One region of the Fusibacter fontis genome, then DNA from elsewhere that is predicted to be linked to it. Evidence: a T-box and tRNA genes for the amino acid it is inferred to sense, from the RefSeq annotation. Region 1 holds a T-box; the other holds one or more tRNA genes.
What was found. A T-box is a leader RNA that pairs with one kind of tRNA and senses whether it is charged. The one in region 1 lies ahead of ACZ41W_RS03405 (glycine--tRNA ligase), so its partner is inferred to be a tRNA-Gly.

Region 1 (16,924 bases):
CTCCAAAAATTCGCCAATCACACTTGTGACTTTGATTGTTTCGCTTAACCCTTTTACTCCAGGAACAAGTACGCAAATGCCGCGAATAATCAAATGGATTTGAACACCGGCTTGTGATGCTTCATAGAGCTTATTGACGATATCTACATCCACTAAAGCATTCATTTTAGCTATAATAAGTCCTTCATGACCGGCTTTAACATGTGCGATTTCACGATCAATTAATTCGATAAATTTTTTTCTGAGTTTAAAAGGCGCAATACTCATGATATTCGTATTTACAGAAGTTGCATATCCAGAAACCATGTTAAAAAATATGGAAGCGTCTGATCCGAAATGTTCTTTACAAGTGAGAAGTCCCATATCTGTATAGAGTTTAGACGTCTGATCGTTATAATTTCCAGTGCTTAAGTGAATATATCGCTTAATTTTGTTCTTTTCCTTTCTTACAACGAGTGTGATTTTTGAATGCGTCTTCAATCCAGCCATTCCATAGATGACATGAACGCCTCTTTGTTCGAGTTTTTTTGCCCATTGAATGTTATTCTCTTCATCGAATCGGGCTTTCAATTCAACAAGTACTGTGACTTGTTTTCCCTTATCGGCTGCATCTGAAAGTGCTTTAATGATCTGTGAATCGCCACTGACACGATAGAGTGTCTGCTTGATAGCAAGGACATGTGGATCTTTACTCGCTTGTTTGATAAATTCTATTACAGTATCAAACGACTCATACGGATGATGTAAAAAAACATCGCCCTCTCGAATGGTTTTAAATATATTTTTCTTATCAATCATTGGAAAACGCTTTGGTTTATAGGAAGTTCGAGAGAGTTTACTAGCATCTTTAGGCGTCTTGATGCGCGATAAAAATGTTAAATCCATCTTACCTTCGATAAAGTTCATCTCATCCGTTGAAAGATTGAGTGCATCTTGTAGGATTTTTAAAAGCCATTGATCAACAGATGCTGAAATTTCCAAACGAACAGTTGCCCCCCATTTTCGTTGTTTGACAGCTTCTTCTATGACTGAAAGCAGATCCTCTGCCTCGTCTTCTATAATGGTTAAGTCACCGTTTCGAGTTGCTCGAAATTGACAAGTGGATAATATTTCATGTCCAACAAAAAGCTTGTCGATAAAAAGTTCTATGATATCTTCCAATAAAACATATTTAGTTTTTTCAGGTGTAGATTCAACACAAATTAGTCGGTCCAAAACACTCGGCACTTGTACTATTGCAAGTTTAGATTCTGTCCCAATTAGTAATTTAACTGCAATGTAAATTTGTTTATTTGCAATTAATGGAAAACGGCGTGTAAAATCTACAGCCATTGGTGTTAAAACCGGATAAATCTCAGAACTGAATTTTGTTGCGAGGAGCTTGATATGCGAGGGTTGTAACTCGGTTTTATCCAATATCACAATCCCTTCACGCTTTAATTGTAACAACGTTTTCTCTGTCAAATCATATTGCAATTTGACGAGTTCACTAACTTTTAAGTTGATTAGACGATATTTTTCTGTTACGGATAAACCTGAAGGATCAAGAGCATCATACCCAGAACTGAGTTGATTTTTTATTGCGGCAACACGAATCATAAAAAATTCATCTAGATTGGATGAAAAGATTGAGCTAAATTTTAATTTTTCCATGAGTGGCACGGTTTCATCAACCATTTCCATCAGTACGCGTTTATTAAATTCTAACCAGCTAAGTTCTCGATTAAGTAACATGAAATGCTCCTATTCTATTTTAAGTAGTGGGATGATTCCGAATGTATTTGAAAATTGATTTTGATTCAATTCAAATTGCCATTCTTCTAGTATAATATCTTCTTTTGTTTGAATGGTGATTACTAAACTTTCATCAGTGACATCTACATCCACGATATCAACTTTTTGTTTTTTACTGATATCAAGGGATTTTGCGAGCCGAAGTATGGCGCTGATTTTATTTACACGAACTTGTGAAACGTTAGCTGTACAACTAAAATTTACATTCGACGGCGCTAAATCATCACATTTGACCACTTTGCAGATTTCCTTAATAAATTGAAGGTGCTCGTCGTCCACTCCAAACAATTTATTAGGAGGATCAATTTCATGAAGAATAGCCCCTAGTTTTAATAGCAATTGATCCTGTTCATCAAATGAATACAGCTCAGATAATGCTTGATAGATCTTTAGTGAAGTTTGACTGACCCATTTGATGTGATTTTCATTTACGTGTTCCCTGCGAATCAATTCGAAAGCCAATGAATCGATATCGTGATTAAAATGATTATAGCGGTTAACTTTATAATCTTGTTCAATGAGTTCAGTCAAAAGACCATCACGTAAAGAAATATTCGGTATAATGATTTCATCAGTTTTCATTTGATCTGTGAGAACATCATACACAATCATGGTCGCTAAGAATTCATAATAATTAAGGTCCGACTCCTCTACTTTTTTCCTGATAGCATAATCATTTTGAAGTGCTTTTGAGCACATCTTTTTAAACTCATTGTATGAAATAATTTCATCAAAGTTAAAAAGTATATCGCGGATGCGTTTGATTTCTCCACCAAAAGCGAGAAAATAACGTGTTTTTTTCAAATCATTTTGTAAGTTTAATCGAGCAATTTTTGTTTCGATAAACTCTTTCAAAATATTGGGAAATAAAACAGATTTATCTTCTAAATCATAAAGTATTTGCTTAAGAATTTTAGTTCCAAGTGCGATTTCATCATTTCGAATGAGTTTATTTTGATGATACAGACTGATGTCAAAACTTCCAGATGTGACCTCTATCAGCAAAGACGATTTACGAATGTCTTTGTAATTCGGAAGATAATCTCGAATAGATTTATAGGTTAAAAACTTCTCAACCGCATCATCGATAACGTCTACGACGAAACCCGTACGCATTCGAATGATTTCGATGACATTTTTTGCATTTTCAGCCTTTCTTAAAGCAGCAGTAGCTACAGCTTTGTATTTAACAACGCTGTAGCTATCCATAACTTTTTTATAATACAATAAAATATCCAGTGTTTCTCGAATGGTTTCTAGCTTAATCGAATGATTGAAGAAGACATCATCCCCCAATGAAATATTGGTTGAAATATCTTCGATCTGCTCTATATGTTCTTTTGTAACTTGTATGATTTTTATTTTTATTGCGTTTGATCCAATATCGATGGCAGCATAGATTGAACTCATTGTTATTTCCTTTCCATTTTCTTTGGCTTACAAAGTGCATCTTTATCATTTGCAGCTCTACCACATTTTTTACATACAAATTTTGATTTATCAATCATTTCAATATATTCGTCAATATGTTTTTCTAAATAATCGTCTTTCACTAATTTACAAAGTACTTTTGCCATGGTTCCTCCTAATTGTCTGTTTATTTATAATCATCACTAGGTAACCTTACAGTTACAGAACCTTTATACCCATTTAGTAGGAAAAAAACACGGAATTTCAAATTAATATATCAAAATATTGTAAAGAACATTATAGAAACCGTTATAAAAAACATTATAAAAAAACAGCTTAATTTACATTAAACTGTCTAATCAATTATCAATTATCGATTATCAATCATCTATAACTAAAAATCGGACGTTCCGACTTTGCAATTTGAATTGATAAATTGCGTTGAATCAACTCAAAGTCTTGTTCTATTACAGATTTTAAGTAAGGAAGATAAATGTGTTCACTTTCATAATGTCCTATATCCATTAACATAAGTGAAGTATTTAGAACAGTTTGAGCTTCATGATATTTGAGATCTCCCATAATATAGACATCTGCTTGTGCCCGTAGCGCATCTTGGATAAAATCAGATGATGCGCCACTACAGATTGCAACTTTTGAAATCAATGATTCTTCAGGTTGTATATTGGCGATTTTAACATGATCTACGTGAAAGACAGTCTTCACGAGGTCAACAAAATGAGTACAGTGCATAGGGCTAGGTAACGCCCCAACGATTCCAAAACCATGTTTGTCTGATAAAGGCAAAACGGTTTTAAGAGATAAAAGCTGACCTAGAAAATGATTAATTCCATGCGCCTGCGATTGATCAATATTGGTATGAGCTGATATCACCGAGATATTATGACGAATTAACTTAAGAATCGAATCTCCAACAGGTTGTGACTCAATAATCGATTTGAGCGGAGAAAATATCATAGGATGATGAGATAAAATAACATCTACTTGATTTTCAATTGCTTCATCGATGACTTCACTTGTGATATCCAGCGCAAGCATGAGTTTGTTGACGGATTGACTTGGACTTCCAATGAGCAAGCCCACGTTATCCCAACTTTCAGCACTTTGAAAAGGTGCAAATTTTTGAACACTATCGAGAATCATCTGAACGGTTACCATATGAGCCTCCTAAATATGAAGTGAATTCTGTATTTGATGAATGATATCCAGTTTTCTTTGACACCAAGTGGCTTTTTCGCTTTGAATGACTTCATTTTTTAAATGATCTAAAATCGTTTGATATTTATTCTGTTTATACATCAAGAAATTTCGATAATCCATTAATTGATCTTTTAAAATGGTATGACCAAATTCTAAATCATCAAATGGTATTTTAAGTCGTTTTTCGTCGAGATTTGTATCGACTATATGATGCTGATGAGAAGAAACGACGAGAATTTCATAATGTTTACCACTGTCTTCAATAAAGTGATCCCATAAGATGATGAACTCATGATCCAGTAACCATTGTCTCAGTTTTTCTTGTTCCGTCATAGGTTGAAGGATATAGTATGAAAATGATTTTGTTTTATTTAGATCAACGGAAAGAATGTCTTTAATGAGATTTCCGCCCATTCCATTGATAAAAACTAAATCCGCTTCATTTAAGTGAACAGGATCGATACCAGAACCCAGTCGAAACTCAACAAATTGTTCATATGGACTATGTTCAAATGTTGATTTTGCATGATTAAGTGGTCCTTCGTTGATATCACATAAAATTCCCTTTGTTAAACGTTTATTTTCGAACATCCAATAGGGTAAATACCCATGATCTGTTCCAATGTCAGCGATGACTTCAAATGATTGATTAATTAATCTGGCTTGTTCCGCCAATATTTCAATTCTTTTTGATGTTTTAAATGATTGCATATGAGCCTCTTATAAAAATAGAATTTGCAGCTAATTGCTGCAAATTCTATAGATGTTATTTTACTCTAAATAGTCTTTTAATTTTTTACTTCTGCTTGGGTGTTTGAGTTTACGAAGTGCTTTCGCTTCGATTTGACGAATACGTTCACGTGTTACATCAAACTCTTTTCCTACTTCTTCAAGAGTTCGCGCTCGACCGTCTTCAAGACCAAATCTTAATTTCAACACTTTTTGTTCTCTTAATGTAAGTGTTTCAAGGACTTCCATTAATTGTTCTTTAAGCATTGAAAATGCAGCAGCATCCGCTGGCGCTGGAGCATCATTATCTGGAATAAAATCGCCAAGATGTGAATCGTCTTCTTCACCAATTGGTGTTTCGAGAGAAACTGGTTCTTGTGCAATTTTTAATATTTCTCGCACTTTCTCAACGGTCATATCCATCTCTTTTGCAATTTCATCTGGGGATGGTTCTCTACCTAAATCTTGCAAGAGTTGTCTTTGAACGCGAATGAGCTTATTAATCGTCTCAACCATATGAACTGGAATACGAATGGTTCTTGCTTGATCGGCAATTGCTCGAGTGATTGCTTGTCGAATCCACCAAGTTGCATAGGTTGAAAATTTAAAGCCTTTTGTCCAGTCAAATTTTTCAACAGCTTTGATTAAACCGAGATTACCTTCTTGGATTAAATCCAAGAAAAGCATTCCTCTGCCAACATATTTTTTTGCAATGCTGACAACTAAACGCAAGTTGGCTTCACAAAGTTTCTTCTTCGCATCTTCATCGCCAGTCGCCATACGCTTAGCCAGTTCAACTTCTTCGTCACCTGAAAGGAGTGCAACTTCGCCGATTTCTTTTAAGTACATTCTCACGGGGTCATCAATGTTGATGCCTTTAGGAATAGAAATATCAATCGACTTTTCTTCATCCTCTTCATCTTCTAATGATGGCTCTAATTCGTGCATTCTATCTAAGTTATCTATGTCAGTGATATCATCAATGTCATCAATATCGTCAATATCATCGAGGTCGTCTAAATCGTTGAGATCTTCAAGATCTTCTAAATCTTCAAGATCAATGTCTTCTAGGTCTTCCATTTCAATATCCTCTGGATCTAAAATATCTTCGGATTCATTTTCTGCATGTTCTTCAGAGATGACTTCGATATTCATCGCAGAAAAGGATTCAAAAATCTCTTCCATCTGATCTTTGTTTAAATCCATTACGGACAACTTATCTTGAATTTCTGTATAAGTCAGTGTTCCGCTTTTTTTACCTTTTGTAATTAATGATTTTACAACTGCTTTGTGTTTGGCATTCAATTTTTCACTCAATTGAACTGCCTCCTTTCAATTATTAATTTCGCGTTCTTACTTTAATCGTAAGTGCTTGTTTTTCCTTGATTTTATCTAGGATATTTTGCTGAATTAAAACAGGTTGATCAGATGTTTTTAACAAGGATTTTAAATTTTCAATTTCCTCATCTAAGCTGAGTAACTTTAAGTTATTCATAACATGTTCAATATCAATGGATTGAACCGCTTCAGAAAAGCTTTGAATCATTTCAACCAGACGTGTGGAGACTTCTAAATCTGCGCTTTCAATAATTTCTTGTAATCGAAACTCGTTATGCTGACTTAAATAATGAAGAATATAATGACTCATGTCTGCTATATCTTCTGAAAAATGAAATGTGTGAATCATAGATAGAATTTCAGAAGGCAGTGTTTCAAAATGATGAATGTAATATGTGAGCAATTGTTTTTCTAAATATTTTTTCTTGTCACTGGTTACACGCGGGATTATTTCTGTCGGTTTGTTTTTAGCCTTAAAGCCATACCGCACCTTCTCATCATAATTGTCTTTAAAAACTTCCTTTGCAATCAACTCACGACTGACATCTAGGAGATTTGACAAATGATCAATGTAAAGATTTTTTTCAAACGAGTTTGTTAATTCTGAAATAATTAGGCTCGCCTTTGACAAAAACTCAATTTTGTCTTGATCGTTGTTGAGATTATACGCTTGCATGAGATGGTTCAATCGATATTCAGTAGCTGTGATTGCTGTTTCAATTTTCTCTTTAAATTTTTCTGGCCCATATTTTTTTAGGTATTCATCAGGGTCTAAATTTTCACCTAAAACGATGACTTTTATCTTTTCGATAATCCCCTGTAATACATCTAAACTTCTAAGTGTTGCTTTTTGGCCAGCAAAATCAGAATCATAACAAATAATAATTTCATCTGCATATCGGCGCATTAATCTTCCATGTTCAGCTGTTAAAGCTGTACCAAGTGTTGCGACGGCATTATCAAATCCAAAAGTATGAAGGGCAATGACATCCATGTATCCTTCAGCTATAATGAGCTGTTTTTTCTCATTATGACTATTTTTGGCTAAATTTAAACCGTACAATGTTTGACTTTTGTTAAAAACTTCAGTTTCAGGTGAATTGAGATATTTGGGTAAGGAATCATCCATGACACGCCCACCGAAGCCGATAACTTTACCCTTTGGATTGATGATGGGAAAAATAATCCTGTTTCGAAAGCGATCATAATGTCGTGTGTTATCCTTATTTGGTATTGCTAATCCAACACTTTCAAGTTCCTGAACTGTATACTTTTTTGACAACGAAAGTAGCAAATCGGACCATGCATCACTCGCAAAACCAATACCAAATTGTTTCATAACATCCAAATGAATGCCTCGTTTTTCTAAATAAGCCATCGCTTCTGGATGCGCTCTTAAGTTTTTATAAAAAAAGATAGCAGCATCTTTTAATATATCATAAAAACGAGCATATTGGTGTGTATTTTTTATATTGGATCCCTTGCTAAATTCTGAAATGTCAATATTATATCTGTCAGCCAGCATTTCTACGGCATCTATACTGTCTAAATTTTCATATTGAGTAATAAAGTTAATCGCATTTCCAGCCGCGCCACACCCAAAGCAATGAAAAAGTTGCTTTTCTTCAGAAATGATAAACGAAGCTGTCTTTTCATTATGAAATGGGCAAAGTGCTTTACAGTTTTTACCAGAGCGTTCAACCGGTATATACCCAGAAATAACATCGATTATATTGACTCTTTCTAGAATATACTCAAAAATATTCCCCTCAAATTGTTTGCTCATTTCCTCACCTTTCTTTTTTTGTCGCGTATTACGCAACACTAACTAATTCGACATTTGAATATAAATTCCTTCTTTGTTAACAAAAGTTTATAAATGTGCCGTCAAATGTCTAGTAAAGCCAGAATTTAGGAATAAAGAGTTCTTTGTATAAATTGACAGCATATCGGTCTGACATACTTGCAACATAATCTTTTACAGCTTCAATGCCATCCCCTTCTTCGTAATCTTCAAATCGTTCAGATGGCATTTGTTGAGGATATTTATTGAAGTATTCGTACAAGGTTTCAACGATGGATTCAGCTCTTTCTTCTTCCTTTTTCGCTTCTTTATTGTAATAGACACTATCAAACATAAAGTGGCGAAGTGCGTTAAATGCACTTTCAACAGGCGCGCTCATAGAAATCTTCGTGCCGTTGCAGCTGTTCGTGATAATGTCCATAATCATTGTATTGATTCGTTCACCGTGCGTTTGGCCTAAGATAGATGCAATCGCTGTTGGTATGTTGCTTTGTATCAGCACATTCGCACGAATTGCATCGTCAATATCGTGATTGAGATAAGCGATTCGATCACTTAAACTCACGACTTGACCTTCAAGGGTACTCGCATGACCTTTTGAACCATGATTTAATATGCCGTCTCGAACTTCTTCTGTTAAATTGAGACCAAGTTTACTGTTTTTGCGTCTTTCAAGGTAATCCACTACACGAAGACTTTGTTCATTGTGTTTAAATCCTGAAGGATGAATTAGATTGAGCCGCTCCTCTCCGCAATGACCAAAAGGCGTATGCCCCAAATCATGGCCTAGAGCGATGGCTTCGGTAAGATCTTCATTGAGTCTTAAAGCTCTTGCGATTGTTCGAGAAATCTGTGATACTTCAAGTGTATGTGTTAGACGTGTTCTATAATGATCGCCTTCTGGTGATAAAAAAACTTGAGTTTTATGTTTTAGGCGTCTAAACGATTTCGAATGTAAAATTCGATCGCGATCCCTTTGATATTCCGTTCTGAGTGGACAGGGTTCTTCATAAAGACGTCTTCCACCTGTTTCTGAAACTTTTCTAGCAAATTGACTTAAAGTATCTTGTTCGATTTTTTCTTGTATTTCACGATAAATGATCATTAAGGCACCTTCTTTCATTCCAAATTATGTAAAATATGAGCACTTTCATTCTAATTATAAATAATAGAAAAATCAACCATTTAAGGTAAATTCATAAAAAACCCTGTAGTATTCAGTGAGGAGCACCTACTTATTTTGCAAAATAAAAGGGTGACTTCACAGCTACAGGGTTTTTATTAATTGTCTTTAACGTGATTATTTTTTAGCTTTTATAACAGCGTGTGCAGCTGCTAATCTTGCAATTGGTACACGATATGGTGAACAAGATACATAGTTCAATCCTTCAGAGTGACAGAATTCTATGGATTTTGGGTCACCGCCATGTTCGCCGCAAATACCAAGTTTGATTGTTGGATTTGTTTGACGGCCAAGTGTACATGACATATGAACGAGTTTTCCAACGCCATTTTGATCAAGTGTTTCAAATGGATCTTTCTCAAATACATTTTTCTTGAGGTATTCAGGTAAGAATTTACCTGCATCATCTCTTGAAAAACCAAGAGTCATTTGAGTTAAGTCATTTGTACCAAATGAGAAGAATTCTGCTTCTGTTGCGATCTCGTCAGCAATAAGTGCTGCTCTAGGTACTTCGATCATAGTACCAACCTTGTATTCAAGCTCAATATCACTTTCAGCTATGATCTTATCCGCTACGTTTTTAACGAGTTTTTTAAGATCCGTAAATTCTTTCATATGACCAACTAATGGAATCATAATTTCTGGTTTGACATCGATTTTAAGCTCTTTTTTACAGTGAATTGCAGCTTCGATAATTGCAATTGTTTGCATTTCATAGATTTCTGGATACGTCATAGCAAGTCGGCATCCTCTATGACCGAGCATTGGATTGATTTCCATCAAACCATCGATTTTATATTTAACAAATTCATAAGTTTGTTCTAAATCTTTAGCAAGAATGCGAATATCTTCTTCTTTATGAGGAACAAACTCGTGTAATGGCGGATCGAGTAATCTGACTGTAACAGGTCGTTCACCCATTGCAGTAAAAATGCCAACAAAGTCTTCTCTTTGATATGGAAGTAATAATTTAAGGGCTTCTAATCGTTCTTGTAAAGTTCCTGCTAAAATCATTCTTCTTACATTGAGAATTCTTTCTTCACTAAAGAACATATGCTCAGTACGACATAAGCCGATGCCTTCAGCGCCAAATTTTACAGCTGTTTCAGCATCTCTTGGTGTATCTGCATTCGTACGAATGTTAAGCGAACGAATTTCATCTGCCCATGAAAGGAGTAAAGCAAAATCACCTGTTAATGCAACTTCCATTGTTTCGAGCTTACCTTCGTAAACATCGCCTTTGTTTCCATCTAAAGAAATCCAATCGCCCTCTTTAAATGTTTTATCGCCGATAGTAAAGTACTTGTTTTCTTCATCTACGAAGATCTCACTACAGCCTGCAACACAGCATTTACCCATGCCTCTAGCTACTACAGCCGCATGCGACGTCATACCGCCTCTAGCCGTAAGAATACCGTTTGCAGCAACCATTCCTTCGATATCTTCTGGAGAAGTTTCAGTTCTTACTAATATACACTCAACGCCATTTTCAAATTGATGTGCAACATCTTCAGAATGGAAATAAACTTTTCCTGAAGCAGCTCCAGGTGATGCTGGAAGACCTCTTGTTAGAGGTGTAGCTGATTTAAGTGCATCTGTACTGAACATTGGATGCAATAATTGATCCAACTGTGATGGCTGTACTCTTAAAAGCGCTTCTTCTTTTGATAATACGCCATCTTTTTCCATATCAACAGCTACTTTAACAGCTGCAAATGCTGTACGTTTACCGTTTCTAGTTTGTAAGATATAAAGTTTATTTCTTTCAATTGTAAACTCGATATCTTGCATGTCTTTATAGTGTTCTTCTAATTTAAGTGAAATATCTACAAATTGTTGATATGCATCAGGCATGACTTCTTTAAGTTCATCGATTTTTTGAGGAGTTCGAATTCCTGCAACTACGTCTTCGCCTTGTGCATTCATTAAAAATTCGCCAAATAGAGCGTTCTCGCCGGTAGATGGGTTTCTAGTAAAGGCTACGCCAGTTCCAGATGTATTTCCCATATTTCCAAATACCATCGACTGAATATTTACAGCTGTACCTAAATCATGCGGAATATCGTTTAAGTTTCTGTAGACTCTTGCACGATCGTTATTCCATGAGTTAAATACCGCTTCTATTGACATCATCATTTGTTCAACTGGGTTCATTGGGAATTCAAACCCTTTATCTCGTTTCACTATTTCTTTGTACGATTGAATAATTGTCTGTAAGTCTTCAGCAGTTAATTGTGTATCCAATGTGAATCCATTTGCTTCTTTCTGTCCATCTAAAACGCGATCAAATTTGTATTTAGGTATTTCCAAAACAACATCACTAAACATTTGAATAAAGCGACGGTAACAGTCAAGAGCAAATCGTCTGTTTTCTGTTAAATTTGCCAATCCTTCTACTGACTGATCGTTCAAACCTAAGTTGAGGACGGTATCCATCATACCAGGCATTGATACGAATGCACCTGAACGTACAGATACCAATAGTGGATCTGCTATATCGCCAAGTTTTTTACCAGTTCTGTTTTCAAGATCTTTCAAATGTTCGAGGATTTCGTTTCGGATTTCATCTGTGATTTTTTTACCATCCACATAGTATTGGTTACATGCTTCTGTTGTAATGGTAAATCCATCTGGTACAGGCAAACCGATTTTTTTCATCTCGGCTAGATTAGCGCCTTTACCTCCTAATAACGCTTTCATTTCCTTGCAACCTTCTTCAAAGTCATAAACATACTTTTTCATCATAAAAACCTTCCCTCACAAAGAATTTTTATAAAAAACCCATAGCGATCGCTAAATAACTATGGGTCAATTACCGAAAGATTACGCGGTACATTTTAAGCCTACTTTAATTTGATGTTAAGTCCTGTGATTTCCAAAATAATGCTCGCAGTTTCTTCAATTGCTTTGTTCGCCACGTTGATAACAGGACAACCGAGTTGTTTATACACTTTTTCGGCGTAGTCAAGCTCGTGCAAAATTCGATCAAAATTTGCATATTCTACATCAGAAGATAAGCCAAGAGCTCTCAATCTTTCAACGCGAATTTCATTGAGCTTTTCAGGTGAATTGGTGAGTCCGATTAATTTGTTTTTTGGAACTTGAAAAATTTCTTTTGCAACTTGAATTTCTGGAACGAGTGGAACATTGGCAACTTTTACATTTTTATGTGATAAATACATACTTAAAGGTGTTTTCGAAGTCCTTGAGATACCGAGTAGAACAACATCGGCATACTTGAGTCCCCTCAAATCTTTCCCATCGTCGTATTTAACTGCGAATTCAATAGCAGCAACACGTTCAAAGTAATCGTCGTCTAATTTATACATAGTCCCTGGCTTACGAACTGGTTTATCCCCGAAAAAGTTGGTAAACTGGCTGAGGACAGGAGACAATATGTCGTGACAAATAACATTGTGGTCTGCGCATAACTTGACAATTGTATTGGTGAGTTCATCAAGCACAGTAGTAAACAAAATCATAGATTTATGCTTTGAGGCTTCGATGACAATTTCTTCCACCGCTTCAGCATCCCTTACGTAGTTATATTTTTTGACCACATAATCTTTATTGAGAAATTGATTCATTGCTGCTCTAGCAACATGGGATGCAGTCTCACCTAATGAATCTGAAAGAATAAAGATGTAATATCGATTATCCATTGAAACCTCCTTCAAAAATTTGAGACCTCAGTTACGATAACAGAACTAGAATCTGAGTTTCTCCTGTATATAACTTACTAAATCCTCAATTTTTACACGTTCTTGTTCCATTGAATCTCTATGACGAATGGTAACGCTTTGATCTTCATCAGACTCAAAATCATAAGTGATACAGAATGGTGTACCAATTTCGTCGTGACGTCTATAACGTTTTCCGATACTACCAGAATCATCAAAATCAACATTGAAATGCTCAGAAAGTGTTTCGAAAACTTTTTCAGCAGATTCGTTTAATTTTTTAGATAACGGGAAAATTGCAGCTTTAAATGGCGCAAGTGCTGGATGGAATCTAAGTACAATTCGACTTGTTCCGTCTTCAAGTGCTTCTTCATCATATGCATCCACTAAGAAAGCTAATGTAACTCGATCGGCTCCCAAAGAAGGTTCGATACAATATGGAACGTATTTTTCATTGGTAACAGGATCTTGATATGATAAATCCACTTTTGCATGGTTCATGTGAGCTTTCAAGTCGAAATCAGTTCGGTCTGCGATTCCCCAAAGCTCTCCCCAACCAAATGGGAATTTGTATTCAATATCTGTTGTTACGTTTGAGTAATGTGATAACTCTTCTGCATCGTGATCTCTAAATTTAACATGCTCAGGATTCATTCCGAGTTTGTGAAGCCAACTCATACAGAATTCTTTCCAGTAAGCAAACCATTTTAAATCTTCACCTGGTTCACAGAAAAACTCTAACTCCATTTGTTCAAATTCACGTGTTCTAAATGTGAAGTTACCTGGTGTTATTTCATTTCTAAAAGATTTACCAATTTGACCAATTCCGAATGGAACTTTCTTTCTTGCTGCACGTTGAATAGATTTGAAATTAACAAAAATACCTTGTGCAGTTTCAGGTCTTAAGAAAATCTCAGTACTTGAATCCTCTACAACACCTTGAAACGTCTTAAACATGAGATTGAACTGACGAATATTTGTAAAATTATGTGCACCACAATTGCTACATTTTATGCCTTCAGAAGCGATGTAAGCTTCCATTTTTTCATTGCCCCAAGCGTCAATTGCATCAGGTGTTTCGCCTTTTGACTGCATATGTGCTTCAATTAATTGGTCTGCTCTATATCGCGTCTTACAGGATTTACAATCCATCAATGGATCGTTGAAGCCGCCCACATGGCCTGACGCAACCCACACTTCTGGGTTCATCAAAATTGCACTGTCAATACCAACGTTGTATGGCGAGCTTTGTACGAATTTTTTCCACCATGCTTGTTTCACATTGTTTTTTAGCTCAACGCCTAAAGGACCATAATCCCATGTATTTGCTAAACCACCGTAAATATCCGATCCTGGAAAAATAAAGCCCCTTGATTTTGAAAGTGATACGACTTTATCCATTGTTACTTGTTCCATAATGCCTCCTAAATAATGTTCCTATAATCTTTAATAATAAATATAAAAAAATCTTCCATCCCTAGCAAAAGGGACGAAAGATTATTCCGCGGTTCCACCCTAGTTGGCCTCAGCCCACTCGAATTAGCATAGCTCAAAAGTGCCTTCGTATTTTGATCCGTTAACTTCCACCAACCGTTAACTCTCTAGAGAATCTTACATACTACTATTCTTCGTCATCGCTGCTCTATTTTTATTGATTTTAACACAAATAAAATCTTGTGTCTAGTGAATTCCTTAAATTTGTTGAAATGTTATCAAAATATTTCAAATTTTAAAACTAATCAGACAATTCGATTGTGTTTATTGACTATTTTTCAGAGTCATCTTCGAATAAATCGTCAAAATTCTCTTCTTCTTGAACAGTAGAATTTTGTTCTGCTACATCTGCACTCGATGCATGTTCTGCACTCGATGCATAGTCTGCACTCGATGCATAGTCTGCACTCGATGCATGTTCTGCAGAGTTTTTTTGATTTTTGTTCATTTTTCCCATAAACTCATCAAATTTATCTTGAGTGATTTCATTGATATTGAACTGTACACCATCTTGCTTAACAATCTTAATTTCACATCCAGTAGCGATTGCTGCTATGATCCCTGCTACAGTAGGTACTGTAAAGATAATCGCGCTAATAGCACCTGCCATAATTGGTATATCGATTATCGTCTTGCCATTTCTTTCTATTAAAATTTGACTCACCATTCCGCTGTTGACGAGTGCTTTTAACTTGTCAATTATTTCATTGGCATTCACTTTTTTAGAACCTTTATTTTTCTCTTTTTCTTCTAAATACACGAGTGTTTTAAGAACATCACCATCATTTAGCTCAAGTGCCTCTTTGGCTTCTTTGTAGCTTATATTGGTTCTTACAATTACTTCATCAACCATTTCAAGAGTTATTTTCATAAGCGGCTCCTTTTTTTTAATTTCTTATTATCATATTATATTATATCACTTTAAAATGATATGTGTAAATTATTCGAATTCGCAAAGACTCATTTGTAAACGAACATGGCTTGAACCAAACTACAAGGCAATTCTTGCAGAGTGTGTTCAAGCCATAAGTTATTGAATCGAATCAATATGTGGTTGGGAATTAGATTTTAAAAATACTAATATTTTCTTCAAGTTTTAATGCAAGTGATCGGAGACGATCAGCAGCATATGAAACTTCTTCGACGATAGCCGTTTGTTCTTGCATAGAAGCGCTCACCTCTTCAGATGCAGCAGCAGCTTCTTCAGATATACTTGCAATACTTGAGATGCTGTCAAGAATTTCAACTTTGCTTTCGTCTAAGATTTCGATGTCTTTTGAAACGTTTTCAATGACAACTTGAATGCTTCTAATTGCGTCAAAAATGGACTTGAATGATTCTTCAACTTTAACAACAGCCATATTTTGGTCATCTGAGCGCGATTTAACTTCTTGCATAATATTTACGGTGTTTTTACTTCCTGCTTGAATTGAATTTACAATATTTTTAATTTCATCGGCCGCTTTACTGGATTCTTCAGCGAGTTTTCGGATTTCATCTGCTACGACAGCAAATCCTCTACCGTGTTCGCCTGCACGAGCAGCTTCAATGGATGCGTTCAATGCAAGTAAGTTCGTTTGCTCTGCAATGGTACTGATTGCTTGTACAATGCTTCCAATTGCTTGTGATTGTTTTGCTAGTTCTAAGATTGCTGATTCTGTTTTGTGTGTTGCGTCATTATTTTCGATATTTTTCAGTCTAAGAACATTAACAGCTTCTTCACTGCTTTCGTTAATAACACCTGTTTTATTGGTATGATCAATCATCAATAAAATATTTTCAGTGAGTGTTTTGATATTATTTCCCATTTGTGTAGCTACTTTGCTGCTAGTTTCGCTGTCTGCAGCTTGTTTTGATGCGCCGAGTGCAACTTCTTCAACCGCATTGGCAACTTCTTTTGCAGCCACAGAGGAGCGCTCTGATAGACCAACTAAATCCTTAGAAGAATCTAGGACATCGTTTGTCGCCTTGTGAATATTCGTCATAAGTCCTGAGATACTGTCCATCATGTTATTTAAATCATGAGCAAGTTTTCCGATTTCATCTCGAGTATGAATTTCAATTCGTGTTGATAAATCACCACTACTTACAATGGTCATGTAATCACTAATGCGTTTAATATTTTTTAAGATGACATTAGAGATTATAATTGCAACGATAATTGCAAGTAATAATAAAAATGAACCAAATGCTATAAGCGTGATCAAAAGCGTACGAGATTGTTCAGCAATTTCACTTTCATCGACAATTGCAAGTACTTTCCAACCTAAA
Region 2 (16,924 bases), 640 kb from region 1:
AAGAACATCTCGTTCAGATGGGAAAAGAACTTTTTCTCCATAACTTAAACGATGAGTATAGTTGCCTTTTTAGAAGACTCTTGACTCGGGAACTCCATAGATCTGCTGAGTTAGCAGAACTCTATGTGAACCAATTCATTTTGGCTCCTCTTAAGTACCAAAGTGCTTTATTTATGGGACTTATGTCTTCTGGTTGCTTTGTACAGAAAAGTCCTGAAACTGCTGCTTTACAATTTTACTCCCCCGTTCCACTACTGCTGTCGATGTGCGATGGCCAACCTCACAAAATTCCTGAAGCGCTTGTATTACTTGAAAATCATATTAGAAGCTTTGACCAAATGCACAGAGTGCAGAAAGGAGAATAAACAATGACATTGATGCATAGAAAAAGACCTTTAATTCAATGGATGGGTTTACTGGGTGTGATTAGTTTGATTTCCTATACTGCGGGAGTGGTATTTTCACCAATTGCTTATCCAGGTTATAATTGGATGTCGCAAGCAGTAAGCGATCTTAGTGCGGTTAATGCACCTTCTAGAATGCTATGGAATCAACTGACAAGTCTTTATGGTGTTTGTGGTGTCGTTTCAATTACTATAGTTTGCATTTTTATCCAAAATAAACTGAATTCTTGGCTTCGCCATGGCTTGTACTTATTTGCCTTAATGAATTGGGTATCAAATGTTGGATATACCATGTTTCCATTATCTGAAAGTGGTACACCAAATTCGTTTCAAGACTTGATGCACATATACGCAGTGACACTTCCAATCGTGTTGCTATCTATCGTCTCACTCATATTGATTATCGTCGGTGGTTTTAAAGAAAAGAAATATCATTCATTAGCAATTTACGCACTATTTGCCCTAGCGCTGATGTTCATTGGTGCAATCGGCGTAGGTCTTGTACCTAAAGCATACTTCGGTATATTTGAACGCTTTAGTGTGTTTTCTGCAACAGGATTTAACGCAATCTTGGGATTCTATTTATTTATGGGGTTTGATTTTACTTAAGAAAAGAAGCTACTTTCATTATAACTTATTGGGAATAATGAAAGTAGCTTCTTTGTATTGATTTTACTGTCCTGTGACTTAGTTAAAAAACTATTCTAAACGTGAACAGCCTCTGGCACAGGTTGATACCCAGCAGGCTCATATGAAATAACGCCTTTTCCACTGGTGTAATCCGCGAGTTCAGTTTGATAATATTGACTGGTCGCTTGCGGCAATATCCCCTTGAGAATTGCAGAATCCCCCTCAATGATGGGATTTTCAAATGTTCCACGCATCTTCAAGACGTCTGAAATGGCTTTTCCGACGAGTAACTGTGGAATCACCAGATCAAAATGATAAATCGGTTCAATTTTGCAGATATCCACTGCATGAAGCGCTTTTGTGACTGCCAGTTCTGATACTTTTCTATAATCCGATGGCGTGCTATTGACACTATCATACTCCGAATATACAAATCGGATGCGAACATCCATCACTTCCATGCCATCGATGCCCTTTTTCAGTCCAAGAAGACTCCCTTCTCGAACGGCGTTTTGAAATGTCTTTTTGAGATCTCCAAATGACACTTCAGTGACATACTCAATTCCAGCACCAGCTTCCAAAGGCTCAATCACAACACCTACAGTCGCTGGGAGTAAATTGCCGTTTTGGTAAATCAACAAACACGCTTCAGTCTGTGATTTGATGGCCGCTTTGTAGACGATTTCTGGTTCAAGAATCTGAGTTTCAATGTCAAATCTCTCTTTGAGAAGCTGCTCAATGATTTCCCTTTGAACCATTCCAAAGAGTTTCAACGAAATCTCTTCTGTTTCAGGATGGATTTCGAACTCTAAAAAAGGATCTTCATCCGTTAATGCCACAAGCGCGTCGCATATTTTTCTTCTTTCTGCTAAATCGCTTGCTAATACCTGCGCTTTCAGCGTCGGTGATGAAATGTGGACCCATTTTTTATGGATTGGGGGTTCACCCAAAATACTTCCCACAGCCAACTCATCCGTGTATAAAATCACCACATCTCCAGCCGTGACAACATCTTTGCGAATGGTTTTGATTCCATTTAATGCTTCCATTTTCAAAATTTTAGTCGTTCTATCTTCAGCATATATTGGATAGGTTTCTCGCAAAACCAGTGCGCCTCCGAAAAGTCTCGTAAAACACCTTCTCGCCCCGTGTTCATCTCGATCCACTTTGTAAACTACAGCGGAAAGGGGCTCTTGTGTTTGGGGTTCCACCCACTCTGTGATGAGAGATAAAAGTGGTGAAATACCCAGTCCATGTAAAGCTGAGCCATTTAACACGGGCATGAGCTTGCATTCATTAAATAATCGCTTTGCCACCGCGTTCATTTGCGCATCGGTTACGTCCATTTCGCCAGCCCACGCTTCAAACATGGCGTCATCTAATAGGGACAGCGTTTCAAGATTCATGTGTTTTTCCTCTGAGTGAATCACTCTGAGCTCTGCTGATCGCTCGCCCGCATGCTCAACTCCGTTGATTTGATACACGCAGTCTGATAATTCCGAGTGAATTTGGTGCATCACGGACTCTAAATTCACGCCCATTCGATCGACTTTGTTGATCATCAGCACCACAGGGATTCCCGCACGTTTCAGTGCATGAAAAATCACCTTGGTCTGAGTTTGAACCCCTTCTCTCGCCGATATCGCGAGTATGGCTGCATCAAGCACACTGAGTGACCGCTCGACTTCTGCGATAAAATCCACATGTCCAGGGGTATCGAGTAAATTGATTTCATGATCATGATAATTCATTGTGACGGTCGTTTGTCTGATGGTAATGCCACGCGACTTTTCCAGCGACATCCCATCTGTTATGGTATTGCCATTGTCCACGCGTCCCACTTCTTTTATTGCACCACATGCGTAAAGCATGTGCTCTGTAATTGTTGTTTTTCCTGCATCTACATGGGCTAATATGCCGATGTTCATCTTTTTAGATTGCTTAATTGTTGTCTCTGCGATTGCCTCCGGTAATGTTTCATAGGTTAAAGTTGTATTTGTGATTGTATCTTTAATTGTATTTGTATTCATATCGATTGTTCTCCATTTTCTTATAAAGTCTCAGTAAACTTGACGTTTTCATTTGATTGAGCCTAATTTTGAGCACAAAAAAACCACAGCTTATGACTGTGGATAAACTCAATAGAAAAGTCTCATAATAAAGTTCACTAAAAACCATTTATAAGAAAAATCGGTTAGCAATCACCATTGGCCATAAAACATGCTTTGATTAAATTTGCGAATAGTGTCTTGTTCATCATATTTATGACCTCCTTATATTTTGCTGGCGAAGTCAAGATTTTCATCATCTTGCACTTTGAACTCGCGCTTACTCACTTATTAAAACACGTTTCATCTAAAATTACAATCCCAAATACAAATTGTCATATGATTATCATGAATTTGTCATAGAGTTGTCATACTCAGATCAAAAGAAGGGAGTAACTACCTGAGGTTCAACATCAAATTGCGTCTAAACAGATCATACCACCCGTCAAATCCATAGGCTTTAAGCGCGTCTTGAGTATTCAAAGGCAGATTTTCAAACAGATCATGTTGGGTGATCTCTTCAACTTCAGACCGATTAAGCGTTGCAAGTACTTCCACTGGCTGATGATCAAAATAGTGATTCATCGGGCAGCAATCTTGACACAAAGTACAACCAATCAAAGACTCAATTTTGTGTGATCCGCTCCACTCTGGAATCGGGTCCATTAAGTCCAAATAGAACGAGACGCATTTATTGGGATCAAGAAGAAACTCATTTTCAGGAATGGCACCATATGGACAGGCACTAACACAAGCCCCACAACTGTTACAAATATCCATCTCGAAGCCTTCCGCATCATCAACCGGGCGATGATGCCCATAAGTACGATAATCCCCATAACTCCCGGACTTCTCAATTGTTTCATCCACACGCAAGTCCGTATAATACGCCACAAGACGATGCTGACTGCCATAGGTTTCAACATAACTGATATTATTTTTGCCGTATTTCGTCAATCCCGACCACGCACCTAAAAGTTTGTAAGGTAAATGCACTTCTTTCAGCTTCAGACCAGCAGATTCAAACACCTCACAAATTTTTTGATGTTTTTCACTCGCCCATTTTGAGTGGTGATATCCCGAAGGAATCGTCGCATATTGGATGCCTGACTCGGTTTCGTAAGCCACTTTTGCATGCGGCTGAGGATAGGATGCAATCAAAATTGATTGAAACCCCTCTGGAGTCTCAAAGTCGTAATGCATGTAGTTTTCATAGATAAACGCGCCGACTTTGCCTTGATGATGTTTGGATTCAATCGCCTGTTTTAATTCTGACAGGATCTCAATCGGCAAAATCCGATATTGGACCTCTATGCTTTTAAGCGATTCCGACAGCTGTTCTGTCAACTGATTGAGTGTCGTTATAGATGTCTTATCCACATCAATTTCATCACCTGTTTTTTCGATATATTCCACTAAACACTTTGCAAATGACTCATAAGATTGACCTTGTGCGGTAATCACCGTTCCAACTGAATGCGGCGCAATCACCACAGGCGAATCTTCATACTGTGTTTTTTCGAAATACTTCGCAAGTGGATCATCCGATGCAATGCCCGTCGCACCAGCTGTACAGCGCACTCCCTCAAGCAAACCAAATCCAGCGAGAAGCTCAGCTCCGCCACAGATGCCCGCCACTATGCCGCCATGCGCTAAGATGGCTTCAATCAGCTGCTTCAATTCTGACGCTTCAAATAGTGGAAAGCTGTCCCCACCAGGAATCACGAACAAATCGATTTCACTGGGATTGAGCGACTCAATGTCAGAATTTACTAAAAACGTTTGCCCTTCTAAACTCTTATACGGTCTATTTTCAAGCGCAACATGACGCCAGTTCAACTCTCGAAGTTCTAAAAGCATCAAAGACACTTCAAACTGAGCAAACCCATCATAATAAAAAAGTGCAGCATTCATCTTAATCCCCCCTACCTCTATATAAATTCATTGATTATTTACATCCATTGATCATTTACATTCATTGATTATTTACATCCATTGGCACAACTCGTTATAGGCATAATTCCAACCTATATCAACTTTGTATCCTTTATCAGCACCAACTTAAATGCTTGTCCATTGATTTCGTTGGCCTCAACTCGAAGTCCATACTCCGCAGCTATGTGACACAACATGTCTGGGTTTAGCTCCCTTGTCGCCCATTTAGCCCCATAGGCCGTAAAATCCTTTTTCTTTGGAAGCTCAATTTGCACCGGTACGACAAACAATTGTTCATTCGCTACCTCTGCTTTTGGAATCACCGTATCCCAAATCACCAAACGACCTCCTGTTTTCAAAACCCGACTCGCTTCAGCAATCACCGCTCGATAATCCTCTGGCTTTAAATACATCAGAAAATAAAACGCCGTCGCACAGTAAAATCTTTCGTTTTCAAACGGTAAAGCACGCGCATCGGCCACCACTTTAAAAGGTCCATCAGGCGCTTCTTCTAGCTCATCTTGACGAATATCCACTGCGGTCACACTGCGTCCTAACACTTGTCCAATAACCCCTTCGCCACCGCCACCTAGGTCGATGATGCTTCCTCTCATTTCTGGCGCATCGCTCTTTCCACGATATTGCTCTAAGAGTTCAAACGACCTCATCGGAATGGATTGAAGCGGAACAACTTTCATCTTCGGGTTTAACTTCCCCATCATCCAAAACAAAGGTTTCATCATGATATGCATCTCAAACACCTCCCCAAAATGATTTATCACGTCTCATTACTTAAGCGACATCACCATCTCATATTGTGACAGCGCATCCTTAGAACTGCCCAAACGCTTCATTAAACTTTCCATACCCGCATGATCCGGAAAACTAAAACGTAGTCCGGTTAAATCAGGTTCCATTTGCAAAATGTGCCCCACCATTCTTTGCGCAATTCCTTTTCCCCTAAACGCTTCATCTATCGCGATAAACTGAATCGATGATTTAAAATGCGCAACCGCCCCTACGAGATGCCCTTTAGCATAGGCACCGTACTGCGAACCTGCTCGCTTTTCAATCGTCTCCATCTCATTTTGCCAATTCACATAGACATTTGGCAGCGATTCACGATACGCTTTTAACGTCTCAAACGAAATCGGTTTGATCTCAATCCCCTCGCCGAACGATTTCGGCTGCATCATCTGCTCCCTTAGCGACGTCAATACCTCCGGTTGATCGAGATGATAGTACCATAAATTTCCGCAAATCTGATATCCAAGCCGCTCATAAAGCTTCACTGCCCGATCATTGCCGTTGATCACCTCTAAAAATAGCCGATCACACTGCATCGCTTCCGCTTCTTTTTTATGTTCTGCCATAAGCCGCTTCGCTAGGTCCGTACCACGTTTGCTGGGAATGACACAGAGGCCACCACAGCGCATGGTCTTCTGATGGTCAAACATTCGAATGCCGCCTAGAACAACACCTACACCCTTGCCATTTGCCATTATATCTGCTTGATTTTTCACTCGATCACTTACCCTATCGCCGCTGTTAGAAACCTCGTCCAGTTCAATAGCAATAAACGAATGCTCCAGTTGATTGCCTTCCTTTTCAAAGAAATGGTCGAAAAACACCTCTTCTGTTAGTGAAATCTAAATCATATAGTCTGAAAATCCTTCTGTAAAAGTCTCATAAATTAAGTGTTGATCCACATCTGTGCATCGAAATAATTGAATCATATGCCCCTCCTTGCTATTCTCTTGTGTACTCCGTCAAATACGTCGTGACGATATCTACTGCAACGCTTATTTTATTTTCATCCAGTTCAAACTGCATGACGCCAGCTAAGTTTGCCACGCCATTGATAAGTGCAATGAGGATATAAGAAAACGCCTCTAAAGGAATCGTCTTCTTAAAATGCCCACTCTCCATACCGGCGACGAGGATGTTTTTAACATCTTGCTCAAATGCACGGTACCGTCTTTGATTGAGATCTGTCATTTCCTCTGTGAAATCTGCCGTTGCCCAGAACTCCGAAGCGAACTTAATCCATTGACGGTTATTTTCATCTAGAAAATTTCTCAATCGAATCCGAATATACTCCGAAATCCTTTCAACAGGTGACAAGGACAAGTCAATCTTTCCCGACAGCGTCGACTTGTTTAAGTCTGAATTTTCAACGATTGCAAAGAACACCTCTTGTTTGCTTTGAAAATACGTATAAAAGCATCCCTTGCTAATTTGCGCTTCTTTGATAATCTCATTGACGGACACCCGAGAATATCCTCTTTGAGCAAACAATTCAAACGCTACAGCGACGATTTCTTCTCTATTTTTTGACCATTTTTCATCATTTAGTTTTGGCATGTGAACTCCTATCACTCAGTACTATCTAATATCTAATATCTAATATCTAATATCTAATTTCTAAAATGTTTAATATCTTAAATGTCCGATACTCTATAATCAAAATGGACTAACATCGTCATTTCTCATTTAAAAAGACCAGTGGTCTCTTTTGCTATCAGAATAGCACACTCACTGGTCTTTGTCTAATATATTTTTATACTCCACAATCGCATTCATAAACGCTTCACCATAACTCTCAAACTTCTTATCTCCGATGCCCTTGATCTCTAAAAAGGCTTCTTTTGTAGTGGGTAGATACGTCGCCATGTCACTGAGAACTGAGTTGGCAAACACCACATAAAGCGGCACTTTCTTAGTTTGTGCAATTTGCGCCCTTATCCTAGAGAGTTCATCATAAAGCTCTGGATGTTTCGCATAGGTATTGGAACGTTTCTTCGTCGCCTTTTTCTCAAACGCCTCAAGGCGCGTTTGCTTCATCACGATGCGCTCTTCCCCTTTTAAAACGCTTCGCGAACTCTGACTTAGTTTGAGCACTGGATACTCATCTGCCGTCATGCCGATAAATCCTTTTGCGATTAAAAACATGATTTGCTCCTTAATCACCGCAGTGGATTCATCCTTTAACAGTCCATACGTCGATAGCGTATCAAATCTTAGTTCTTTTACCCGCTGTGTTTTAGCGCCTTTGAGAACATCCACCACTAGATTGATACCAAATCGCTGATCCATCCGATAAATACACGACAAGATTTTCTGAGCCGCCTCCGTACAGTCGATTTCTTCAGATTCATCGAGGCAGTTGCTACAGCTATTGCAAGACGTATAAGTGATGGCTTCGCCAAAATAGCGTTGAATTTCACCTCTCAAACACGTATTGGTATTACAATAATCAATTAAGCTCTGTAAATTCTCCATTTGAATGGTGTAGCGCTGACGATCGGTACAGTTTTGAGTGATGAGCATCTTTTGTTTCACAATGTCCGACGAATCATACATCAATATACAGTCGCTTTCAAGTCCATCGCGACCCGCACGACCGGCCTCTTGATAGTACGCTTCCATATTTTGAGGCATGTTATAGTGGATGACAAATCTCACATCGGGCTTATCAATCCCCATCCCAAACGCATTGGTTGCGACGATGATTTTCTTGTGATCCAGCATAAATTCATCCTGCACGCGATTTCGCGACTCGACATCCATCCCCCCGTGATAATAGGTCGCATCGATGCCATCTTTCACAAGCGCTGCAGCAACTTGTTCAACCGTTTTTCGCGTGGCACAATAAATAATCCCCGTCGCATCCTCAGGGATTTCTTTTAACCAATTGGCTAAGTATACGTATTTTTTAGGCGGTTTCACCACCCGATAGCTCAAATTATCTCGATCGACTCCAGAAACATAGACCTGAGATTCCCTGAGATTTAATAAAGTAATGATATCTTCTTTAACAGCCTGAGTCGCAGTCGCTGTAAACGCTGCCATCACTGGGCGTACAGGTAAACGATTCACCCACGAAGCAATCGATTGATAGCTCGGTCTAAAATCATGCCCCCACTGACTGATACAATGCGCTTCATCCACTGCCACAAAGGAGATGTTGATGCTATTTGACGCACGAATAAACGCTTCACTTTGTAGGCCCTCAGGTGCAACGTAGACAAGTTTATACACGCCTTCTCCAATGGCTTTTACCCTCTGGTTCATCTCAGACGTGGACAGCGAACTATTCAAAAAAGTCGCTGAGATCCCATTTTCTTCAAGTGCCTCCACTTGATCTTTCATCAGCGCAATAAGCGGCGAGATCACTACAGTGACGCCCTCAAACATCAATGCAGGAATTTGATAACACATCGACTTCCCGCCTCCTGTTGGCATGATCACCAACACGTCTTCTCGCGAATAGATCGACTGAATGATCGCCTCTTGTCGGTCTCTAAACGTCTCATATCCAAAATACTTTTTTAAAAGTTCATTTGCTGTCATGAAATAAAATTCTCCCTTTTCAATCCATCTATTTTCAGTTACAATAATTTCGTAGGAACATTTACGATGCGGGTGTAGCTCAATGGCAGAGCTCTAGCTTCCCAAGCTAGCTACGAGGGTTCGATTCCCTTCACCCGCTCCATTTTATTTTTTGAGGAAAACCATGTCAAAAGAAATGATCAAGCCACAAAAGGCTGATAAAGCACACTCTTCAGATTCTGACGAAGCACAAGCATTAGAAGCCCTAAAAACGAAATGCACACGGTCTTTAAAGGCGTATCTGACAAAAAAAATTGCTGAACTCCAGCCAGATTTCAAAATCAAACCCAGAGGGTTTGTCATCGAACACTCAAATGTCCGATGGGGCAGCTGTAACAGCAAAAGAGAATTGACCTTTAATTGGCGATTAGCGCTCCTTCCACAGGAGATCATCGATTATGTCATCATCCATGAGATGTGCCACTTGGTCCACCTCAATCACGATCGTTCATTTTGGCGCCTCGTGGGCAAACACTGTCCAAACTATAAAGAAGCCATGGCTTATTTGGGAAATACCAAACGGTCAGAATAAATCCTCAGAAAAATCCTCAGACCAGCTCTTAACTCGAGTTCTTAATTCAAGTACTCAGCTCAAGCTTTTATCTCAAGTCCCAATTTGATTTCTACCGTGTTCCTTCGCATAATATAGCGCATCGTCCGCTTTTTTAAAATAACTGCCTAAATTTTCGCTCACTTCACCATACGGAATATGCACAAGACCCATGCTTACAGTCATGGGTTTTTCTATGCCAAAATCGTGATGTGCAATCTCATTGAGAATACGCTGTGCAACCATATGACCACTGACTTTTTCAGTATGAATGAGCAATATAACAAACTCCTCTCCACCCCATCTAAAAGCCACATCTGTTGGCCGGATTAGCGATTGAATCACCTGTGAAAACTTCACTAATATTTCATCTCCACGCGGATGACCATACGTATCGTTGATCACTTTAAAATGATCAATGTCCAGCAAAAGAAAATCCATTTCACTTTTACCGACATATTGGTGGACCATTCGATCAAATTTTCTACGGTTTGGAAGCCCTGTCAGTTCATCTTTCTCCATAAAAAGATTGAGTTCGTTAGCTGCATGCAGTTCCCTTTCAGAAATTCTTTTCAAAAACTCAAAACAAAGTATCAGGATAGAGATGCCAACTAGTGTATAGATCATGTCCCCCCATGGAATCCAGTCGATATTGTTTTCGCGAGAAGACAGATGTTCTGTATAAAATTTTGCAACTAAAAGAACGCCTAAAATTGAATAGGTGGCAACAAACTGATATTGACGTACATACCCTGCCACAACCACCAACATAATCACAAGTAGATGAATGTAAAACCTCAAAGAAATCGGCTCTCGGAACAAATACAGCGCAAATCCAAAGCCCAATAATACGGTACAATTCGCAGCGAGTTCAAGGCGTTTCTTTTTCCAGAAAATAAAAAACACCCCCATGAGAATCGTCACGACGAGGAACTGAATCCCCATCATTAAAAATTGTCCATTCAAAACGAGGTCAATGACAAACATCAGATCCGCATAGAGATACACAAAAATTAAGATGAGCAACGTATATTCACCTTTTTTTCGAACATAAAAACTCTCGTCTTCATAAATACTCAAGAGGGATTTAAAATAGCGTTTCATTCAATTCCCTCCTTTTTAGCGGATGAAGATCGTTCTAGTTTGAGTTCAGGTTGCATGTTTTTTGGTGTGCCTTGACTATTTTCAAGAACTGTCCGGTTGCGCCCAGATCTCTTAGCGATTAAAAGCATGTGATCTGCACGCGCAAACGCATCGCGCTGATCCACAACGTGATCCTCGACAGGATCCACGACAGGATCCACGAGGGAATCCGCTACGGGATCCAATCCTCGGTGCAATAGGTGATGATTTTGAGAGACACCTATACTGACGGTAATCGTCTCATTTTCAAGCAGTTGACTCTTCATGACGCTTTCTCGAAAAGCTTCTAATTGATGGAACCACTCGCTTATCGTATCGTGTGTCGTGATGACCACAAATTCCTCGCCACCCCAGCGATAGACACTTTCGCCTTCAAACATCTCCTTCATCATTCTCGACAATTTAACCAGCACCTAATCCCCCACATCATGACCATAATGGTCATTGATTATCTTAAAGAGATCAATATCAATCACTGCTAAGCAATACGCCACATGATTGCGATTCAGTGCCTCCACATCTTGATTAAATTTATTACGGCACAACAAACCCGTGAGAACATCTAAATTGGAAATCTCAGCAAGTTGATGCGTTTCTTCAATTTCATTTGCAATGATTCGGTTAAAATAATGCACAAACACCATAATCATCAGCACGCTTGCAACGATAAACACATTTTGTTTGAGTAAAATCATATGCGCCTGATCCCCAGTATACTGAAGATACAGATGGGCACTTCGCCCAATCATGAGCAACAGTAAGGATAAAACAATCAGTCGAATTTGCAGCTGATTGAGATGTACGATATACCCGACGATCAGCACCAATAGAATCTGTACATAAAAATGAAAATTGAGCTGCATATATAAGTGGCTAATGGTCGCCAAAATCCCTGCACTTAGCAGAATATACTGCGACATCAGCAAATGACCTTTTTTAAATACCCACCACACGACCATCAAGATCGCGACAATTGCAACTATAGAGGTCGTGTACAAATAGCCCATTTCACGTTCGAAACGCATCAAAAAAATCCCCAAAACTGCATATATCGCAATGAGGACATAAGAAAACAAGGTGTATTCCGCCTTTTTTCGAATCTTGTATGGCGACACCTTATAAGGCTCTGTTTGTTTTGAAATCCATTGATCCAACTTGTTCTCTAGATATTTTTTTAATGACTTTTCAGCGCTTTTATTCATATCATCTGCCTCGTTATCGTGTTTGCTATATACCCATTATATCGCATAATGATCACAATATCCTATTCAAATTCGTCGGTTTTTTACATAACAAGAATAAGTAGAATATTCTCTTTGAAAGTGAGAAATTCATTTATTAATAGTTTGAATTTTTATCGAAAATATATTAAAAACATAAGCGAACAATAATTAATGAAATTACAGTCGCCTTTCTAAGTTTAGAATGATATACTCATTCTAAAATCAGTTCCAAAATAAATCATCTTGTTAAGCGAGGTACATGAATGAATATTATTTATGAAGAAAAAAAGCTATGTCTCAATTGTATGGAAATTCATTTAGTAAAATATGTACAGGTTGAAGAAATAACAACATATAAAAACAAGACTATTCAATTTTTCGCAGAATATGAATTATGTGATATTTCACAAAGTTACTCAGAAAACGAAAAACAGATGAGTAAAAATAAGCATGCGCTAGAAGAAGCCTACCAAGTTCAAATAAGGGATTTATATGAGTGATAACAAAAATATCAGTTATCTTTTCCTGTAACACACCCCTGTCTGGGTTTTTAGGACATTAAATAAATAAAGCGTTTGTCATGAAAATCGTTGAAAAAAATGTTAAAATGGTGAAGCATCGACATTAAACGTATTATATGGAGGCAATTTTGAGTCAAAAGAAGAAATTTAGTTTATTGAAAGCGGGCGTCATTTTAATTGGGCTGTCTGTTATCTTGCACGTTGTACATTATCTGATATTTAGAGACTTACACCATGTTTTATTATATTTCATGGGGGATTTAGCCTTTATTCCTTTTGAAGTTTTTATTGTGTCTTTGGTTATTGATCGAGTCATTGAAGGCAGGGAAAGAAAACACGTTTTAGAAAAATTAAATATGTTGATCGGACTATTTTATTCAGAAATTGGCAATTCACTTCTCATGAAATTTGCGCATGCAGACGTAGAAACTTGCTATACGATAAAAGACGAGTTTAAGTTTGACTTTGGAACAACCTCTAAAGACTTTGATCGAGCAAATCAAATCATCAAAGAACACGTCTGTAAAATTGATCTAGGCCAGATGGATTTAATCCAACTCAAAAAAGAGCTGGGTGATCACAAAAGTCTTCTCGTCAACTTATTGTCCAACCCTTCTCTATTAGAAAATGAAAGTTTCAGCAATTTGCTTCTAGCCGTATTTCATCTAAATGAAGAATTGGCGATGAGAGAACTCTTTGAAACGCCATCTGACATGTCCAAAGCGGATGCGGATCATATAAAAGTCGACATCGAACGCGCATACAGAAGTCTTTCAGTGGAATGGGTGAGCTATATGAGACATTTAAAAGTCAACTACCCATTTTTATATCTGACCGCTTGCGAAAAAAATCCATTTTCGAAATATGAGGTTAAATTACCTTATTAGGGATGGGGCGAAATGCCTTTTCAGATAAACTACATTTTAACAAAACAGGGCACTCATGATCACATACATCATAAGTGCCCTTTCTTTTTTACTTCAATGCACCACATACCCACACCACTCAAAATGTTCATCCATGTCCACTTCAAACATGCCGCAATACGCTAGATTTTCATGATACTGAAATTGTCTCATGACTACACCGTGACACACGACAATGACTTTGTCGTAGCCTAAATATGGCTTGAGCGCCTCTTTCACGCGTTCAAAGACACTTTTTAAAGTTTCATAAGGTGGCAAATACTCCTCTGGACATTCGCCTTTATGCTGCGACATAGCCTTAGCTGCCTTTCCTACAAATTCTGCGCTGTCATAATTAAAAGTCAAATCTGGTAACCATTCGTGAAGATCCGCGACCACATCGATCTCTAAATCCAGTTCTTTTGATAGGATTGAAGCAGTTTGAAGTGCACGTGTGTAGGGTGATGACACAATCACATCAGCACCCTTTAACAGTTCCTCTTTCGCTGCTTTCTGCGCTTGTTCTCTACCTTCATCCGACAACTGTGCCAAATCTCGACCATGTCCTTTAAATCCTAGTTCCGTCACTCTTGTATAATCTGGTTCACCATGTCTTACAAATATAAATTTAGTCATAAGGTTTCTCGCTTTCGTCGGTGGATTGTTGAATGTTGATAGTGATCACTTCTTTTTCTTTAAAAAACTTCTATCAATGCGTTGTAAAACGTCCATAGATTTCTGATCAGGTTGTTCCGTTAGCATACTATACATAAATTGATTTTTAAAACTCATATTAAGAAAATTTATCTATCAAATTTAAAAATTCAAAAACATATGTGTCTAGAAAATTGTTTTTAATTATACTCGAAACAGGTACAAATAACATTCTTTTTACTTAACTTGATGTAGAATTCTCCTTCTTCATATGATTTTGATGAAGATAATATCGCAAGTTGATTTGACCAACTGATTTGTGTCACCAGTGTTGACACAAATTCCTTGTCCTTAAAGAATTCTCTTCATCTGTCTTTTCAGTGAGCATTTTTAGTAAATAGAGTAGTTTTAATTTTTGATTGGAACTTTTTGGCATCGCGTCACCTCCGACGATAACATCATATCACGGGATGTGTCCAATAAACCGGACATCCCCCAAATCTACATTCACTCCTCGCTCAAGCACGCTCTTAGACCTTCCATCAATCGTTCTTTTTCCGTACTTCCATTCGTTGCGAATCGGATCATTTTTATGCCTGCTTTTTCGAAAATCCCATCCTTCAGTCTATCGCGTTCATATTGCTTTGTTCCTTTATGATGGTACTTGTAACCATCCACTTCCACAACCAGCAAAGGTTCTTTGTTCAGTTTATTGAAAATCACAAAATCTGCATGCGAAAACGGATGATGGATGAATTGTTTTTCGTGTTCTTCGAATACACCGTGATCCTTGATCAGATAACCGAGGGAAACGTGCATCGCTGATTTCAATGCATTAAACGGTTCGAGTTTCAACACACTTTCAATCAAAGTCGCCATAAGATTCTCCGAATCAAATTCAGAGACATGAACCTTTTTCTTCATCAAAGGAATCAAAGATTTTTCATATTCAGAATACAAGCAATCGAAAATAGACACTTTCGAACTCTGCTTGATATTTTCACTGTCACCAGTATACTCAATATACTTGATCAGATCTCCAATATTACTTCCATGAAGCGCCTTAAAATCACTTCCTACTACCACGATCAGTTTCTTAACAGATCTAGACACAGCCACATTGATCATCTTTTTATCATCAATAAACTCATCCGGCTCTGATTTTACTGTACTGATAATAATTGCATCTTTCTCTCTACCTTGAAATTTATGAACCGTTTCAACTAAAATATCTGATTTGCCAATTAACACCTTCGTCTCATTGGCTTGTTGTCTATATGGTGTTACAATTCCGATTTCTTTTGTATCAAATTCAAGTGTCGGCAAAATTTCATCGCGTATGACTTCCATCTGCCTAAGGTTGATAAATCCCCCATCTGGATGTGGTCGTTCGTGATTTCCAGGCGCTGTTTTAAAAATGCTGAGCACTTCATCCTCTTCAAGTTCATTCGTCATAATAACCAATTGGTTATCATAATATTTTTCATTACAAAACCGGATAATCTGTGGATGACATCGATAATGTTCTTGCAGCATCGTCATTGGAACTCTATCGCCATAAACCTCCACTAGAGATTCTATAATGCTAAACTTCGTATAATCGTACTCAGGTGCGATGTGATATCGATCCATATAGGTACTATTGAGCATCGTTACATTTGCATTGACTATATGAGGCAACTGCATTGGGTCACCAACAATCACTAGATGCTTGCAGCACGACATTGAAAGCGTCGCAGTCACCAAATCTACCTGTGACGCTTCATCAATAATCAAATAATCAAAGTTTCTACCTTCTGGAATGTTTCTTCTGATAGAATGCGTTGTACTGAGTATCACAGGAAATTGCTTAAGAAATGAATCATAATCTTTTTTAAATGTCCCCGTATCAAACGACTGGCTCTCCATGTCATGGTATCGCTTATATAGAGCATTTTTCATCAAGATTTCAGATTGCTTTTGATAATCATCCATGAGCTTCTCAAAATTGCTTGATTTAAGCTTTGATTTGATCTCTTTGAGGCGTTCAATGCACTCACTGATCGCCTTTTCATAATAAAGTTGATGCAATTTAAGCACCAATAAATTTAGCTCCTGTTCATCAAGATTGATCTTTGTAAACCTAAACTCAAAGAACAACTTTAATCGATCTAGAAAACTGGCTTTATCCGACGCCATACTCATGCTTTCAAGGGTAGCGATAAACTTTAATAGCGTCTCACTTTTCCACTTGTTAACAGGTACAAATTTCCTCACATCAAAATCTAAATTCACATTTAAATTGAACTCAGAACTCGAAACATTGTAATGTTTCTGCTCAAGTCTCAACTTTGACAGTTTTTCTTTAATCATCGCTCTCTCGTTGATGAGCTCAAGTTGTTCGTTTAAATATACTAACGATTTGATCGCCTCTTTTTTGATTTGGTCCACATCGTTATCACTTTGTGCCCATTTGGATAAATCGATTTTCTCATTTTTGAGCGCATCAAAAAAATGCTTTTGATTCTCTGTGTTTCCAA

Region 2: it encodes a tRNA-Gly, which carries the amino acid that the T-box ahead of ACZ41W_RS03405 (glycine--tRNA ligase) is inferred to sense. The anticodon was not compared.

Annotation. Positions count from the first base shown of each region.
Region 1 is NZ_AP042445.1:747,838-764,761, forward strand. Features, by position in the region: gene ppk1 (polyphosphate kinase 1) at 1-1,734, opposite strand, end outside; gene ACZ41W_RS03360 (Ppx/GppA phosphatase family protein) at 1,744-3,204, opposite strand; gene ACZ41W_RS03365 (hypothetical protein) at 3,207-3,371, opposite strand; gene ACZ41W_RS03370 (Nif3-like dinuclear metal center hexameric protein) at 3,589-4,383, opposite strand; gene ACZ41W_RS03375 (tRNA (adenine(22)-N(1))-methyltransferase) at 4,393-5,136, opposite strand; gene rpoD (RNA polymerase sigma factor RpoD) at 5,197-6,471, opposite strand; gene dnaG (DNA primase) at 6,494-8,278, opposite strand; gene ACZ41W_RS03390 (deoxyguanosinetriphosphate triphosphohydrolase) at 8,388-9,401, opposite strand; gene ppdK (pyruvate, phosphate dikinase) at 9,597-12,224, opposite strand; gene ACZ41W_RS03400 (pyruvate, water dikinase regulatory protein) at 12,323-13,141, opposite strand; gene ACZ41W_RS03405 (glycine--tRNA ligase) at 13,187-14,578, opposite strand; T-box leader at 14,642-14,803, opposite strand; gene ACZ41W_RS03410 (DUF4342 domain-containing protein) at 14,925-15,524, opposite strand; gene ACZ41W_RS03415 (methyl-accepting chemotaxis protein) at 15,715-16,924, opposite strand, start outside.
Region 2 is NZ_AP042445.1:102,973-119,896, reverse strand. Features, by position in the region: gene ACZ41W_RS00520 (TetR/AcrR family transcriptional regulator) at 1-365, shown strand, start outside; gene ACZ41W_RS00515 (DUF998 domain-containing protein) at 369-1,013, shown strand; gene ACZ41W_RS00510 (GTP-binding protein) at 1,109-3,064, opposite strand; gene ACZ41W_RS00505 (DJ-1/PfpI family protein) at 3,479-4,996, opposite strand; gene ACZ41W_RS00500 (class I SAM-dependent methyltransferase) at 5,110-5,769, opposite strand; gene ACZ41W_RS00495 (GNAT family N-acetyltransferase) at 5,806-6,648, opposite strand; gene ACZ41W_RS00490 (TetR/AcrR family transcriptional regulator) at 6,767-7,381, opposite strand; gene recQ (DNA helicase RecQ) at 7,553-9,370, opposite strand; tRNA gene ACZ41W_RS00480 (tRNA-Gly) at 9,439-9,512, shown strand; gene ACZ41W_RS00475 (M48 metallopeptidase family protein) at 9,534-9,941, shown strand; gene ACZ41W_RS00470 (GGDEF domain-containing protein) at 10,014-11,063, opposite strand; gene ACZ41W_RS00465 (nucleotidyl cyclase domain-containing protein) at 11,060-11,515, opposite strand; gene ACZ41W_RS00460 (GGDEF domain-containing protein) at 11,516-12,304, opposite strand; gene ACZ41W_RS00455 (hypothetical protein) at 12,589-12,825, shown strand; gene ACZ41W_RS00450 (hypothetical protein) at 12,975-13,733, shown strand; gene ACZ41W_RS00445 (histidine phosphatase family protein) at 13,827-14,387, opposite strand; gene ACZ41W_RS00440 (AAA domain-containing protein) at 14,913-16,924, opposite strand, start outside.